Regions from separate parts of the Mesorhizobium sp. M8A.F.Ca.ET.207.01.1.1 genome, predicted to be linked through region 1. Evidence: riboswitches for the same ligand, from Rfam matches in the RefSeq annotation. Region 1 holds a riboswitch; each other region holds the start of a gene.
The links. Region 1 has a riboswitch for cobalamin ahead of EN850_RS23810 (DUF1636 family protein). Riboswitches for the same ligand answer to the same signal wherever they lie in the genome.

Region 1 (4,799 bases):
TGCTGCAACGCGGCGAGGGTTAGCGCAGCACTTCCAGCGAAGCAAGTCAAACCTTGTTCAAAACAACGAGCTGGACGGCATTCCGGGAGAAACTGGTCTCATAGGCTCCTGTTTGATTTCCTTCTCTTTTTACTCCACTTTTCTCTCCTGACAGGGTTGCCGCCAAAACCCTGCTAGCATGGGCTGGAATCACCCATCACATCTTTGTCAAAGCACCCTCAGAGTGACGCCTGCATGAAGGAAAAGATCTCGCTAGCCGCCGCCCGGCGCATCGCGCTCGCCGCTCAGGGATTTCTCGATCCCCGCCCCGCCGGCATGCCCGACCGCCGCCATTTCGCCCGCGTTCTGTCCCGCACCGGCCTGTTGCAGATCGATTCCGTCAGTGCGGTGGTGCGTGCCCACTATATGCCGCTCTATTCGCGTCTGGGTCCCTATCCCGTCGCCTTGCTCGACAACGCCGCCGTGACGCGTAAGCGCACGGTGTTCGAATATTGGGCGCACGAGGCTTCATTCCTGCCGGTCGAGACGTACCCGCTGATGCGCTGGCGCATGCAGCGCGCCGAGCAAGGCGATGAAATGTATCTGGGGCTGGCCAAATGGGGCCGTGAGCACGCTGCCTATATAGAAGAGATCTACCGCCAGGTCGTCGATCGTGGCCCGATCGCCGCTTCGGCGCTGGAAGGCCAGAAAGGCTCCGGCGGCTGGTGGGGTTGGAGCCACGCCAAGCACGCCTTCGAATGGCTGTTCTGGGCCGGCCGCATCACCACGGCGCACCGGCGCGGTTTCGAGCGCTTCTATGACCTGCCGGAGCGGGTGCTGCCGCAAGCGATCCTCGACCTGCCGGTACCGGCGCCCCCGGACGCGCACCGCGAACTGCTGCGCATTTCCGCCCGCGCCCACGGCATCGCCACATCAGGCGACCTGCGCGACTATTTCCGGCTCTCCCCCGCCGACATGAAAGGCCGGCTCGAGGAACTGGTCGAACTCGGCGAGTTGTTGCCGGTCCGTGTCGAGGGGTGGGACAAGCCAGCTTACCTTCACAGGGATGCGCGTTTGCCACGCAAGATCGAGGCCCGCGCCCTGCTGGCGCCGTTCGATCCCGTCGTCTTCGAGCGCTCGCGCTCGGAGCGGCTGTTCGATTTTCACTATCGCATCGAAATCTACACCCCGGCCGAGAAGCGCCAATACGGCTACTATGTCCTGCCCTTCCTGCTTGGCGACAGGATCGTGGCGCGCGTCGACCTCAAAGCCGACCGGCCGGCCAGTGTCCTGCGCGTCCATGCCGCCTATGCCGAGCCCGGCGCGCCGCCTGAAACCGCCGCTGAACTTTTCGAGGAATTGAAGCAGATGCAGGGCTGGCTTGGGCTTGAACGCATCGAAGTGACGCCTGCCGGCGACCTCGGCCCGGCGCTGTCCGACATCGCGGTGTCGTAAGCTCGCGTTGACACCGCTGCCCGCAAGAGCCTAAATCCGATCCAGACGGTCTCCTCTCGGCAAAGGGAGGAGCCAAGAGGGAATGCGGTGCGGGCCGAAAAGCCCAAATCCGCGGCTGTCCCCGCAACTGTAAGCGAAGAGCCAAGGCCGAAAGCCACTGGGATTGTCCCGGGAAGGCGGCTACCCAAGGCGATGACCCGCGAGCCAGGAGACCTGCCGTCTGGAATGCAAGAATCCGATCGCCCGGCGGGTTTTCCGGGCAAGGAGCCTGATTTGGATCGCGACAGCAGTTTCTCGGCTGAAACAACGGACATTTCGTCCGGCGGGGATGATCCCCTGGCCGGCATCACTGTCATCGTCTGCGCCTCCTGTCGCGACGAGACCGGTTCCGACGCCCATCCCCGGGCCGGCGAACTTCTGGCTGAAGATACCCGCCAAGCCGCCTCGGGCGAGCAAATTCGCATCCGCACGGTCGAATGCCTCGGCAATTGCAAGCGCAGGCTGAGCGCCGCGATCCTGCGCGACGGATGCTGGAGCTATGTGTTCGGCGACCTGACCACAACCAGCGGCGCCGATCTCGTCGCCGGCGCGAAACTCTTCGCCACCTCGACCGACGGCGTCATTCCCTGGCGCGGCCGGCCCGATAGCCTCAAGCGCGGCCTCGTTGCCCGCATCCCTCCTCTCGACATGCTGAAGGACTTGATATGACCGCTCCAAATTCGGCCGGCAATCTCTCCCGCGTTCCCTGCACCGTCGTTACCGGCTTCCTCGGCGCCGGCAAGACGACGCTGGTCCGCCATCTCCTGGAAAATGCCGGCGGCAAGCGGATTGCCATCATCGTCAACGAATTCGGCGATATCGGCATCGACGGCGAAATCCTCAAGGGCTGCGGTATCGACACCTGCCCCGAGGAAAACATCGTCGAACTGGCCAATGGCTGCATCTGCTGCACCGTCGCCGACGATTTCGTGCCAGCGCTCGACCAGATCCTGTCGCTGACGCCGAAGGTCGACCACATCCTGATCGAAACCTCCGGTCTCGCCCTCCCCAAACCTCTGGTCCAGGCGTTCCAGTGGCCGACGGTGAAAAGCCGCGTCACCGTCGATGGCGTCATCGCCGTGGTCGACGGTCCCGCACTTGCGGAAGGCCGCGTCGCCAACGACATGGAAGCCCTGCAGGCGCAACGCGCCGGGGACGAAAGCCTCGACCATGACGATCCGGTCGAAGAGGTGTTCGAGGACCAGATCGCCTGCGCCGACCTGATCATCCTGTCGAAGAGCGACCTGATGGACGCCGAGGGCGCGGCCCGCGCCAACGCCATCGTCAACGAACACTCCGCCCGCGCCGTGAAGATCGTGCCGACGTCGCATGGCAAGGTCGATCCCTCGGTGCTGCTCGGGCTTGGTCTTGCCGTCGAGGACGACATCGAGAACCGCAAGTCCCATCACGACGGCGCATTCGACCACGAGCATGACGACTTCGACACGTTCATCGTCGACATTCCCTCGATCGCCAATCCCGACGATCTGGCAAAACGTGTCGCAGAGGCCGCCGAACAGGAAAACGTGCTGCGTGTAAAAGGCTTCGTCGAGGTCGGCGGCAAGCCGATGCGGCTCCTGCTGCAGGCCGTCGGCCCACGGGTCAATCATTACTATGACCGTGCCTGGAGCGCCGAGGACGACCGCCGCTCGCGCCTGGTCGTCATTGGTCTCAAGGGGCTGAACCGTCCGGCGATCGAACGTATCCTCGCCGGCTGATTAGACACGGACCGCGATGCACATCCTCACCACGACCTCCGCTTCGCTTGACGACCTCGCCGAGCCTGTCGATCTCAGGCAGACGCCGGCGGATATCGTGGCCTTGTCCTTCACCGACAGCGATCTCGCCGGACTGGCGGCGGCGTGGAAGGCGGACGCCGACCGCCTGCCCTCCATGCGGCTTGCGGCACTGCGCGATCTGCGCCATCCCATGTCCGTCGACCTCTGGATCGACAGCGTCGCCCGCCATGCCAAGGTCATCCTAGTGCGCATCCTCGGCGGCAACGACTGGTGGCGCTATGGCTGCGACCAGCTGGCGGTGATTGCCCGTGAGCGCGGCATCAAACTGGCGCTGCTTCCGGGTGAAAGCCATGACGAGGATCTCAGGCTGATCGAAGCCTCGACGCTGCCACGCGCCGAACTCGACGGCCTGCTTGGCTATTTCCGAGAGGGCGGCCCGGCCAATATGAGCGCGCTGGTTCGGAGGCTGGCAGGCCTGGCTGGACAGGATACGTCCGTCGCCAGTCCGGTCAGCGTGCCGAAGGCCGGTTACTATCAGTCTGGATTGGGGGTCGCGGAGGAGCCGGACCTTTCAGATGTCGGTGCTCCCATCGTCCCTATCCTCTTCTACCGCTCGATGCTGCTCGCGGCCGACGTTGCCCCGATCGATGCGCTGGCCGAGGCCTTGCGCTCCCAGGGACTGGCAGCGGTCCCGATCTTCGTTTCCAGCCTCAAGGATCCTGTGTCCCTGGCGTTCGTCGAAAATGCCATCGCATCGCTGAAACCTGCCGCCATCATCACCGCGACCGCCTTCGCTTCGGGTGCCGAACCCGGTGTCGAAACCCTGTTCAACCGCGCCGGCGTGCCGGTTTTCCAGGTCATCGTCGCCACCACGCGTCGCGACATCTGGGAAAACAACCAGCGCGGCCTGGCGCCGGCCGACCTTGCCATGCATGTCGTGCTGCCCGAACTCGATGGCCGCATCCTCGCCGGCGCCATTTCCTTCAAGGACGAGAGCGATGTCGATCCGGCGCTTGGCCATCGTGCGTTGGCCAACCGGCCGGAACCTGATCGTGTGACGCAGGTGGTTAAGCGCGTTGCGGCCTTCATCCGCCTGCGGGAGACATCGCGCGCAGAGCGCAAATTGGCGATCCTGATTCCCGACTATCCCAGCGCTCCTGGCCGCACCGGCTATGCGGTCGGGCTGGATGTGCCGTCCAGTGTGCTGGTGATGCTGCACGACTTGAGCGAACAGGGCTATGCCGTTGACGGGATTCCGCAAACACCGCGTGAATTGCTGGATTTGTTGGAGCGGGGCGACAGCGGGCTGGGGTTCGACGACTATCGTGCCTTTTCTATTGAGCTTCCGACATCGGCAATTGCCGCGGTAGACGCCGCGTGGGGCAGAGCAGATCAGGAGACAGGTTTGCGCGAGGCGCCCCCCTCTGTCCTGCCGGACATCTCCCCCACACGGGGGGAGATTGTGCCCGCATCTCCGCTTTCGCCAATTTCGAAGGTTAAAGAACGGGCGCCGAAGTTGCCAATCTCCCCCCTCGTGGGGGAGATGTCCGGCAGGACAGAGGGGGGCGCTCAAGCGCCAGCCTCAGC
Region 2 (4,799 bases), on a different contig from region 1:
CGGCTTCGAGCATGCCGCGCACGGCGCGCATGAAGGGATCGGGCCCACAGCAGAAGATTTCGCGTTCGCGGAAATCGGGTGCCAGGAGCGGCAGCCGGATGGCGTCGATGCGGCCCATATGGCCGTACCAGCCCTCGCGGCTCGACCGCTCCTCGATCATGAAGCCGAGCGACAGGCCAGGCATGTGGCCACCGAGCAGTTCGAGTTCCTTGCGGAAGATGATTTCTTCCGGGCGCCGCGCGCAGTTGACGAAACCGACATCGGTCCATGGCGCACAGTCGTTCAGCCAGCGCAGCATCGACATCATCGGCGTCACGCCGGAGCCGGCCGAGACGAACAGATATTTCGCCGCCGGATGGCTGTGCAGTGAAAAGTCGCCGCCCGGTCCATAGGCCTTGACGTGCGAGCCGGGCGCCAGGTGATCGAACATCCAGCGTGTGCCGATGCTGCCCGCCTGCGCCTTCACCGTCACCGCGATCGAGAACGGCCGCGACGGCGACGACGACAGCGTGTAGGTGCGCATCAGCGGCCCATCCGGCGTCGGCAGTTCCAGCGTCACGAACTGGCCCGGCTTGTAGCGGAACCAGGTCTGGTTGTCGGACCGGAAGGTGAAGGTCTTGACGTCGGGCGCCTCGTCGCTGACACCGGTCACTTCCAGCACCTGCAGCCTGTCGTTCCAGGGCGCCATCTGGTCGAGATGGCGATAGAGGCCAAGGTCGGTCATCGCATTCATCCCTGCATACCTTTCATTTTGCGGATGTCGTGATCCCAAAACCGCTGCACACTTTTGGGTGACATGCGCTAGGCGACGCTGCGCAGCGCCGGCCGCCCGCCTTCGGCCAGGCGCGGACCGATGAAGCGGGCATACCAGTCGACGAACTGGATGACGCCGCCTTCATGCAGCTCCGAATACGGGCCGGGTTCATAGGCCGGCGACAGGATACCGAAAGCGTTCTCCTCGACGATGCGGCGGTCCTGGTCGTTGGTCTCGGTCCAGACATGGGTGAGTTCGGCGAGATCGTAGTCGACACCCTCGACCGCGTCCTTGTGCACCAACCACTTCGTCGTCACTGCCGTTTCGGTGGCGCTGACCGGCAGCACGCGGAAGGTGACGGCATGATCAACGAGGATGTGGTTCCAGGTCGTCGGGTAGTGATAGTGCATCAGCGTGCCGATGCGGTCGGCCGAAACGCTGTCGGACAGGTCCTTCCTCACCGCCCGCTTGCCGGTCATCGTGTAGCTCTGGGCGTCGCGCAGCAGCGGCGCGCGGGTGGCGCGGTATTGCCCGGCCGGGTCGATGCGGAATTTGCTGGGCAGGCCAACAGCTTCGCACTTCGCCCAGTGCGCCAGCATCTCCGGATCGCTGTCGGCGCCTTGCACGCCGGTCACGGTCGGTGCTTCCGGGAAGGTCTTGCACAGTTCGGGATGATTGCCCGCGCAATGATAGCATTCGCGGTTGTTTTCCCAGACCAGCTTCCAATTGCCCTTCTCGATGATCGTGCTCTCGAAGGCGATCTTGGCCTCGCTCAGCCGGTGCGGCTTGAGATAGGGCTCGATCATCGCCCGCATCGGCGCGAAGTCGGCCGGCTCCTTGGCCAGGCAGATGAAGACATAGCCGGCGACGCTTTCGCAGGCGACCGGCTTCAGCCCGAACTGGCTCTTGTCGAACCCCTCGGCCATCTGGCGGGCGAACAGCAGGCGCCCGTCCAGCTCATAGGTCCACTGGTGATAGGGACAGACCAGTTTGGCGGCCATGCCCTTGTCGCTGTTGCAGACGCGGCTGCCGCGATGGCGGCAGGAATTGTGGAAGGCGTTGATCTTGCCCTGCTGATCGCGCACCAGCACGATAGGATAGTCGCCGATCTGCACGGTGATGAAGCTGCCCGGCTTGGGCAATTCGCAATCGTGGCCGATGAACAGCCAGTCGCGATACCAGATCAGCTCCATGTCGAGCTTGAAGTAGTCCGGGTCGGTGTAAAAAGGCTGTTCCAGCGAAAAGCCTTGTCTGCGGCTGTTCAAGAGCCTCAGCATGTCGTTGCGCGCGTCCATGTCCTGTCCTCATTTTCAAGGACTGAACTGGTGGTGATTGAGGAAGGACTGGACGCAGATCGGCGCAAAGCCGGACAAACACCATCCGCCTCTTGACCGCCCACCGCGATCAGTCGAGTTCTAGCCATCTCGGGCTGGTTTCCGGGCTCTGGAGTCGTCCTTACGGACCATCGCGACACCTTCCCAGGCTTACGCCCAGTGGTCTCCCGTTGCGACTTGAACTCCACCACCGTTGCGGGGGCAGCGCCGGAATCTGACCGGCTTCCCAATTCTCCGCTCCGTCGTCACGCAGCGGCACCTGAGATGCCTGATCTAATCACGGCAGGGTTTGCGACATCGGCATGAAAAGCGACATCGCATCCATGCGGCGCGACACGCATGCTGGAACGTCGTGACAGGGGTCGCATCATCAAATCGCCTTCTGTCGCCAGGCGCGCCGGCACCGTTTTTCGACCCCTTTGCCGGGGGCGAAAAGGTTAACAGTTTCGAAAAGTGACTATTAGCAGATTCTAAAATCGAACCGAACGGTTCGTTTCTGTTGACGGTGCGTGCAGGACGGTGTGAACGCCGAGCCTCCGATACAGTTGGTGATCGGGGTGTCATTTTTAGCTAACTGATTGATATAACGACAGAAAATAACAGATGTGGAAATCATTGGTACAATTTCAAGTGGTAGAGTCATGGTCCACGCTGAACAACTTCGTGATTGGAAACAGCAGAGGTGCTCTCCCACATCGGGGCGGTCCGAACGACGCGATTTTAATCCCAAGACACGCCGCTAGACGGACGGAAAAATACTGGAGTACCCAAAATGAAAAAGATTGTTCTCACTGCCGCCGCCCTTCTGGCCATTTCCGGCAGCGCCTTCGCTGGTAGCGACCATTACGGTTCGAACGCCGCCACCCCCGCTGCCACTGTCGACAGCTCGTACACCGCTTCGACCAGCAAGTCGGAGCCGGCTGCTCAGACGCCTGCCCAGGGCGCCGACCACAATCTCTTCGGCAACAACTAACAGCCGATCCCCGGCTTGCGGCGGGGCGACCCTGCCGCGCGGGGTGGATGCCACAAATTCAGGAGTACCTAAAATGAACAAGATCCTCATTGCCGCCGCCGCCGTCCTGGCCCTCTCCGGCAGCGCCTTTGCCGGCAGCGACAACTACGGTTCGAGCGGCGCCAACCAGGCGGCTGTCACGTCGACCGACAACGCGAACACCGCGTCGATCGGCAAGTCGGCTCCGGCCACCGAGGCGCCTGCCCGGCCGGGTAGCGATCGCAACCTCTTCGGCCGTTGACGCCTGTTGCGAGTGGCGGGCTCGCTCGCCACTCGTGGAATTCAAGACATCAGGAGTATTGGAAATGAACAAGATCCTCATTGCTGCCGCCGCCGTTCTGGCCCTCTCCGGCAGCGCTTTCGCCGGCAGTGACAACTATGGCTCCAATGGCGCCAATCAGCCCACTGCATCGTCGACCGTCAATGTCGATACGTCGCATACGGGTTCGGTCCGCAACAGCGACTCACCAATCTACAAGCTGCTCAACTCGTCCGGCGACGTGCAGAAGTCCGCCCCTCACGGCGCAGACCGCAATCTCTTCGGCAACAACTAACCAGCCGTCGTGATGTATAAAAAGAGAGCGACGGGCCTGCCCGCCGCTCTCTTTTTGCGTTGTCGAGACATGGCTGGCCTCAGGCGGCTTTTGCTTCCGCTTCGTGCAGCGCGAACGACCGTCCATCCGCATCGAAGATATGAAGGTCGCCGGCATTGGCGGTCAACTGCAGCGTCGAGCCGCGCTTGACCTCGACATTGCCCGGCAGCTTGGTCACCAGCGGCAGGTCGGCACGGCCGATGTCGATATAGACCAACTGAACCTCGCCGAGCTGCTCGACATAATCGACCGTCCCCTCGAACAGATAGTCCGCACCACTGGCGATCGCGAGATCTTCCGGCCGCACGCCGAAGCTGACCGCCGCTCCCTTTGCCGAAGCAGGCGTCGCGATCGGCACCGTCGCCTTGCGGCCGCCGACATGGCTGATGATGGTCGGGTTGCCCGTCTTGTCGACCGTGGCCGGCAGGATGTTCATGGCCGGCGAGCCGATGAACTGGGCGACGAATAGGTTGCCGGGGTTCTTGTAGAGCTCCATGGGGGTGCCGACCTGCTCGATGTGGCCATCCTTCAGCACCACGATGCGGTCGGCCAGCGTCATCGCCTCGACCTGGTCGTGGGTGACATAGATCATGGTCGTGTTGGGCATCGATTCCTTGAGCTTGGCGATCTCGATACGCGTGGCGACGCGCAGTGCCGCGTCAAGGTTCGACAGCGGTTCGTCGAACAGGAACACTTTTGGATTGCGCACGATGGCGCGGCCGATGGCGACACGCTGACGCTGGCCGCCCGACATCGCCTTGGGCAGGCGGTCGAGATATTTGGTCAGCTGCAGGATTTCGGCGGCCTGCCGCACCCGCTTGTCGATCTCGGCCTTGCTTTCCTTGCCGATCTTCATCGAGAAGGCCATGTTGTCGTAGACTGTCATGTGCGGATAGAGCGCGTAGGACTGGAACACCATGGCGATGCCGCGCTTCGATGGCGGCACGTCGTTGACCACCTGGCCGTCGATCTTGAGTTCGCCCGAGGTGATTTCCTCAAGCCCGGCGATCGAGCGCAGCAAGGTCGACTTGCCGCAGCCCGACGGGCCGACGAAGACGATGAATTCGCCCGATTTGATGTCGAGGTCGATGCCGTGGAGAATGTTG
Region 3 (4,799 bases), on a different contig from region 1:
ATGAACGGCCCGACCAGGCGCCGCTTGGCGGTCGGCAAGGCGCGGCGCACTTCGAAGCCGCCAATATCCTTGGCGTTCGGGATGACCATCAGCTCGATCTGGTCGCTGGCGAAGGCATCGCCGGCCTCAGGGTCTTTCCCCGGGAAGAAGCTCATGAACTCTCCTGGTCAGCGCTCGGTGGCTGCCTCGGCCGCATCAGGCAAAGCGGATCGCGGCCTTTGCTCTTAGTTTGGCCGCCACCTCTTCGCGATTGCGCGGATGCTGGTGGGTTTCGAGGGAATCAAGCAATTCGCGTGCGGATGCCGCGATGGCTTCGACAGCATGATCGAACGCATGCTGGTTCTGTTTCGACGGCCGCGTCGTTCCGCTCAGCTTGCGGACAAACTGGAGTGCCGCGTCGCGGACTTCGTCATTGGTTGCCGGCGGATCAAAATTGAACAGGGTCTTGATGTTTCTGCACATCGTTTCCAAACCTCCTCTGGTCCGTTTCAATCGGGACGAACTGTATCCTCAATCATGATCGTGTCCAAAAATCGGTAAGGCTGCTCGGAGCCTTAGTCCGCGTCGAGCGGCTCGGTTCCAACCGGCTTGCCATCGCGCGACAGCCTGATCTTCTCGACCTTGTCTTCGGCTGCCTTCAGCAACCGGTCGCAATGCGCCTTCAGCGCCTCGCCACGCTCGTAGATCCGGATCGACTGGTCGAGCGGCACGTCGCCACGCTCGAGATCATCGACGATCTTCTCCAGCGCGTCGAGTGCCTGTTCGAAGCTCATCGCCTTAACGTCTTCATTGATCTCACCGCTCATCATTCATCCTTTCATCAGTCGCCCGACATGGGCGGCGACCGAAAATGCCAATCCCTGCAGATCGTAGCCACCCTCGAGTAGGCTGACGAGCCGGTTGCCGCCGTGGCGTGCGGCGCGCTGCATCAACTGGCCGGTCGCCCAGTCGAAATCGTCCTCGGTCAGATTGATCTCGGCCAGCGGGTCGCGGTGGTGCGCGTCGAAGCCGGCCGAAATGATGATCAGGTCGGGGGCGAAATTGTCGAGCGATGGCAGCACGCGCGACAGGAAGGCATCGCGAAACACCTCGCTGCCGGTCTGTGGCGCCAGCGGCGCGTTGACGATGTTGCCGGCACCGGTCTCGTTCTTCGCCCCGGTGCCTGGGTACAACGGCATCTGGTGCGTCGAGCAATAGAGCACCGACGGATCGTCCCAGAAAATATCCTGCGTGCCGTTGCCGTGATGCACGTCCCAGTCGACGACGGCGACACGCTCGGCGCCGTGCCTCTTCTGCGCGTAGCGGGCAGCGATCGCCGCCGTGTTGAAGAAGCAGAAGCCCATTGCGGTGGTCTTTTCGGCATGGTGGCCGGGCGGACGGGCGGCGACGAAGACATTGTCGGCGCGGCCCGCAAAGACGTCGTCGACGGCGGCGTTGGCGGCGCCGATCGCCGTGATCGCGGCCTGCCAGCTCTTCGGGCTGGCGGTGGTGTCGGCGTCGATGTGGGCAATGCCTTCGTGGGGGATGGCGGCGCGGACACGCGCGACGAAATCGGCGGGATGCGCATAGAGGATCGTCGCCTCGTCGCCTTGCGGTGCCTCGACGCGGTCGAGCGCGGCAAAAGCTTCGTCGTCGAGCACGCGCTCGATGGCGCGCAGGCGGTCGGGCCGCTCGGGGTGACCCGGCGGGGTGACGTGTTCGAGAAAGATGGGGTGCGTGTAGAGACGGGTAGCCATCTCCCCTATCTAGTGCCCCGGCGCCGTAATGGCCATGCATGGCGGCTTGATCGCTGGGGAAAATCACGCCTGCGTCCATTGGCGTCGCTGCGGGGATTGGCGACGCCGGGGCTTCGGCGTAAGGTGACCGACACTGCCTGGTGCCTGCCGGTCTGTTTGTTTTAGCCGCATTCTGCGACGCCAAGTGATTTCACTTGGCTGCAAATGCTCCGGCGGGAGAATCGGGAACACGGTTAAATTCCGTGGCGTGCCCAACGCTGTAAGGGGGACCGCGCCGGTAAATGCCACTGTCGATGACGGGAAGGCACCGGACGCGGGTTGATCCCGAGCCAGAAGACCGGCCTGGCAGGCATCGTCATCCGCATGGTCAGGCGGATGACATCAGAGCGATGTGGGTCCTCTTGGACGCGCAAAGTTCGCTCTGAGAATTTGAACTGCTGCAATCGCAAGGGGACAAGCGATGCCGGAAGCCATGACCGCTCCAATGGGCGATGGATTTGATCAGATAGCGCGTGACGCGGTTTATCGCGCCATGTTCACGCGGCGCGACGTCCGCAGCCATTTTACATCGGAGGCGATCGACGATGCAGTGCTGGCGCGGCTGCTGCTTGCCGCCCACCACGCGCCATCGGTCGGCTTCATGCAACCCTGGAATTTCATCGTCATCCGCGATGCCGCGCGACGGGCGAAGGTGCGCGACCTGTTCCTTGCCGCGCGCGAGCAGGAACTGCCGGCAATCGAGGCAGACCGGCAGGCGCTCTACCGCAACCTCAAGCTCGAAGGCATTTGCGAAAGCGCATTCAACATCTGTATCACCTGCGACCGCGAGCGCTCGAAAGGCTCGCCGCTGGGGCGCTGGCACAACCCGGAAATGGATCTCTACAGCACGGTCTGCGCGGTGCAGAATTTCTGGCTGGCCGCGCGCGCTGAAGGCATTGGCGTCGGCTGGGTCAGCATCATCGAGGCGCAAGCGCTGAACAGCCTGCTGTCTATCCCCGATCACGTGACGCCGATCGCCTATCTCTGCGTCGGCCGTGTCTCGGAGTTCGCGCCGAAACCAGACCTCGAAACGCATGGCTGGGGCCGGCGCCTGCCGCTGCCCGACCTGATCATGAGCGAGACGTTTTGCGGCCAGGGTGAGGCACCGCTCAAATCGGCGGTGGCGCGCCTCGACACCGTCGCAGGTGCGCCCGCCAGCCCCGCCGATCAGCGCGTCGCGCCGGCCATGTCCCAGCGCGAGCCGCCGAAGGTGGAGAGCGCCTTGTCCTTGAGTTCCCGGAACTTCGACGAGGCTTCGGCCAGCCTGGCGTCCCAGGCGGCATCGGGCACCTGGCCCTCGACGGTCCTGAAATAGACCTGCATCAGGCAGGCAATGGCGAATGGCTCGATGAAGGCCGCCTTGAAAGCCCAGGCAAAGACGATGGCGAGCACGAAAGCCCAGCCGGCGAGTTGCCCGGGCATGACATAAAGAATGGCGGCTGCCGGAGCCAGCATCAGCAGGAAAATCACGAAAGACACGCCCCACATGATGACCGCCAGCCAGACGGCGTTCTTGACCATGGTCTTGCCGTTCTGGGCGTAGAGCACCACGCCTTGCCGCGCCGTCTCGAAGGGCGAGGACGAATTGATGCGGATATTGTAACCGAGAATGATCTCGTCGACATAGGTCAGCGACAGGCGGATCACCGTGTTGAGGAACGAGACCAGGCCGCTCAGGCCCGGAATGGGCAGGAAGGCCGCGATGCCGCCCAGCAGGCCGGTGATGGCGCGGATGGCGCCCTTGACCAACTGGTCGACGACGAAAAGGATGTTCGCCTCGGCAAAGCGCTCGGTCACAACCTCTTTCGCGTAGGCGATCTGGTTCTGGCCGTCGGGAACGTCATGTCCGTCGATCAGATGCACCATGACGGCGATATGGCCTGCCTTGACGACGTAGAGGATGTATTCGCGCAGCCAATAGACAGCGATCGAGACGACGCCGAATCCGACCACACCGCCCCAGAGGGCAAAGGACAACGGTCCGTCGGGATCGGTGGAGATATGTCCGACGCCGTAGCCGACCGAGGCACCGGTGCCGGTGGCCATGATGTAGGCCAGCGTGATGCCGAAATAGACGATCATGCGAAAGACAATGAAAGGCCAGGTCCGCATCATGATGGACACCGACCTGCCGATATCGAAATCCCACATGCCCCGAATCCCCCAGAGGTGGCTGTGGAGGATGCGCCCAAACCGGCTATTGTCAATTGGAGGCGGTGGCGGAAGCGCCACGGCGGCTCAGTTTGGCCGTGCTTCCGGTTTGTCGAGCAGGCCTTCGAGCAATTGCTTGAACGCGGCCACCACCTTTCTCGACGTCGCTTCGGGATCGTTCGAGTTGGCGATCCGCTGTGCGGCCTGACTGCTCGCACCGTTGATCAACCGCGCCGCCGTTTCGGGATCGACGCCCGGCACCACCATCCCCTCCTGTTGCAGCGCCGTCAGATGATCGGTCATTGAACCGACGCAGGCATTGGCATTAGACCATTGCGCCGGATCGCCCAGCACGGCCGGGCCATCCCGGAACATGATGCGCTGGATTTCCGGCTCCAGCGCCATTTCGATATAGGTCGTGCATTCGTCGACGAAATGCTGCCAGCGGGTCGGCGCCCTCGCGGCGACCTCATTCACCCGGGCGGCCATTTCCGCGTCGATCTCGGCGATAACCGCCTGCAGCAGTCCCTTCTTGTCGCCGAAGTGATGATAGAGGGCACCGCGTGTCAGCCCGGCCGACGCGGTGAAATCGTCCATGGACGCTTCGGCGTAGCCAATGGTGCCGAAAGCCTGGCGGGCCGCCGTGATCAGCTTGGCTCGCGTCTCGGCAATCATCTCCTTGCGGGGTCTGTGCATGGTTCTGGACCTATCCACATACGTCTCGTATGCCAATTGACATACGCAACGTATGAACTATCTGACATTCATACGCATCGTATGTAATTGTCGCATCATCCTTTGTCGAGGAACCCGCCATGCAAAACCCCTACTCGGAAATCTTTCGAGCCCCCGGAGCCAAAGGCTTTGCGGCCG

Region 2: it holds a riboswitch for cobalamin, as region 1 does, so the genes downstream of both, EN850_RS11415 (aromatic ring-hydroxylating dioxygenase subunit alpha) here and EN850_RS23810 (DUF1636 family protein) in region 1, are expected to answer to the same signal.
Region 3: it holds a riboswitch for cobalamin, as region 1 does, so the genes downstream of both, bluB (5,6-dimethylbenzimidazole synthase) here and EN850_RS23810 (DUF1636 family protein) in region 1, are expected to answer to the same signal.

The regions. Positions count from the first base shown of each region.
Region 1 is NZ_SRUS01000008.1:201,254-206,052, reverse strand. Features, by position in the region: gene EN850_RS23815 (winged helix-turn-helix domain-containing protein) at 235-1,434, shown strand; cobalamin riboswitch at 1,464-1,670, shown strand; gene EN850_RS23810 (DUF1636 family protein) at 1,708-2,142, shown strand; gene cobW (cobalamin biosynthesis protein CobW) at 2,139-3,191, shown strand; gene EN850_RS23800 (cobaltochelatase subunit CobN) at 3,208-4,799, shown strand, end outside.
Region 2 is NZ_SRUS01000003.1:545,303-550,101, forward strand. Features, by position in the region: gene EN850_RS11410 (hybrid-cluster NAD(P)-dependent oxidoreductase) at 1-724, opposite strand, end outside; gene EN850_RS11415 (aromatic ring-hydroxylating dioxygenase subunit alpha) at 802-2,049, opposite strand; cobalamin riboswitch at 2,164-2,366, opposite strand; gene EN850_RS11420 (DUF680 domain-containing protein) at 2,861-3,061, shown strand; gene EN850_RS11425 (DUF680 domain-containing protein) at 3,135-3,341, shown strand; gene EN850_RS11430 (DUF680 domain-containing protein) at 3,406-3,654, shown strand; gene ugpC (sn-glycerol-3-phosphate ABC transporter ATP-binding protein UgpC) at 3,734-4,799, opposite strand, start outside.
Region 3 is NZ_SRUS01000005.1:96,288-101,086, forward strand. Features, by position in the region: gene EN850_RS15935 (pirin family protein) at 1-155, opposite strand, end outside; gene EN850_RS15940 (DUF2277 domain-containing protein) at 196-462, opposite strand; gene EN850_RS15945 (exodeoxyribonuclease VII small subunit) at 555-806, opposite strand; gene EN850_RS15950 (histone deacetylase family protein) at 810-1,736, opposite strand; cobalamin riboswitch at 1,915-2,097, shown strand; partial or broken gene bluB (5,6-dimethylbenzimidazole synthase) at 2,269-2,775, shown strand; gene EN850_RS15960 (hypothetical protein) at 2,943-3,926, opposite strand; gene EN850_RS15965 (TetR/AcrR family transcriptional regulator) at 4,014-4,622, opposite strand; gene EN850_RS15970 (MFS transporter) at 4,742-4,799, shown strand, end outside.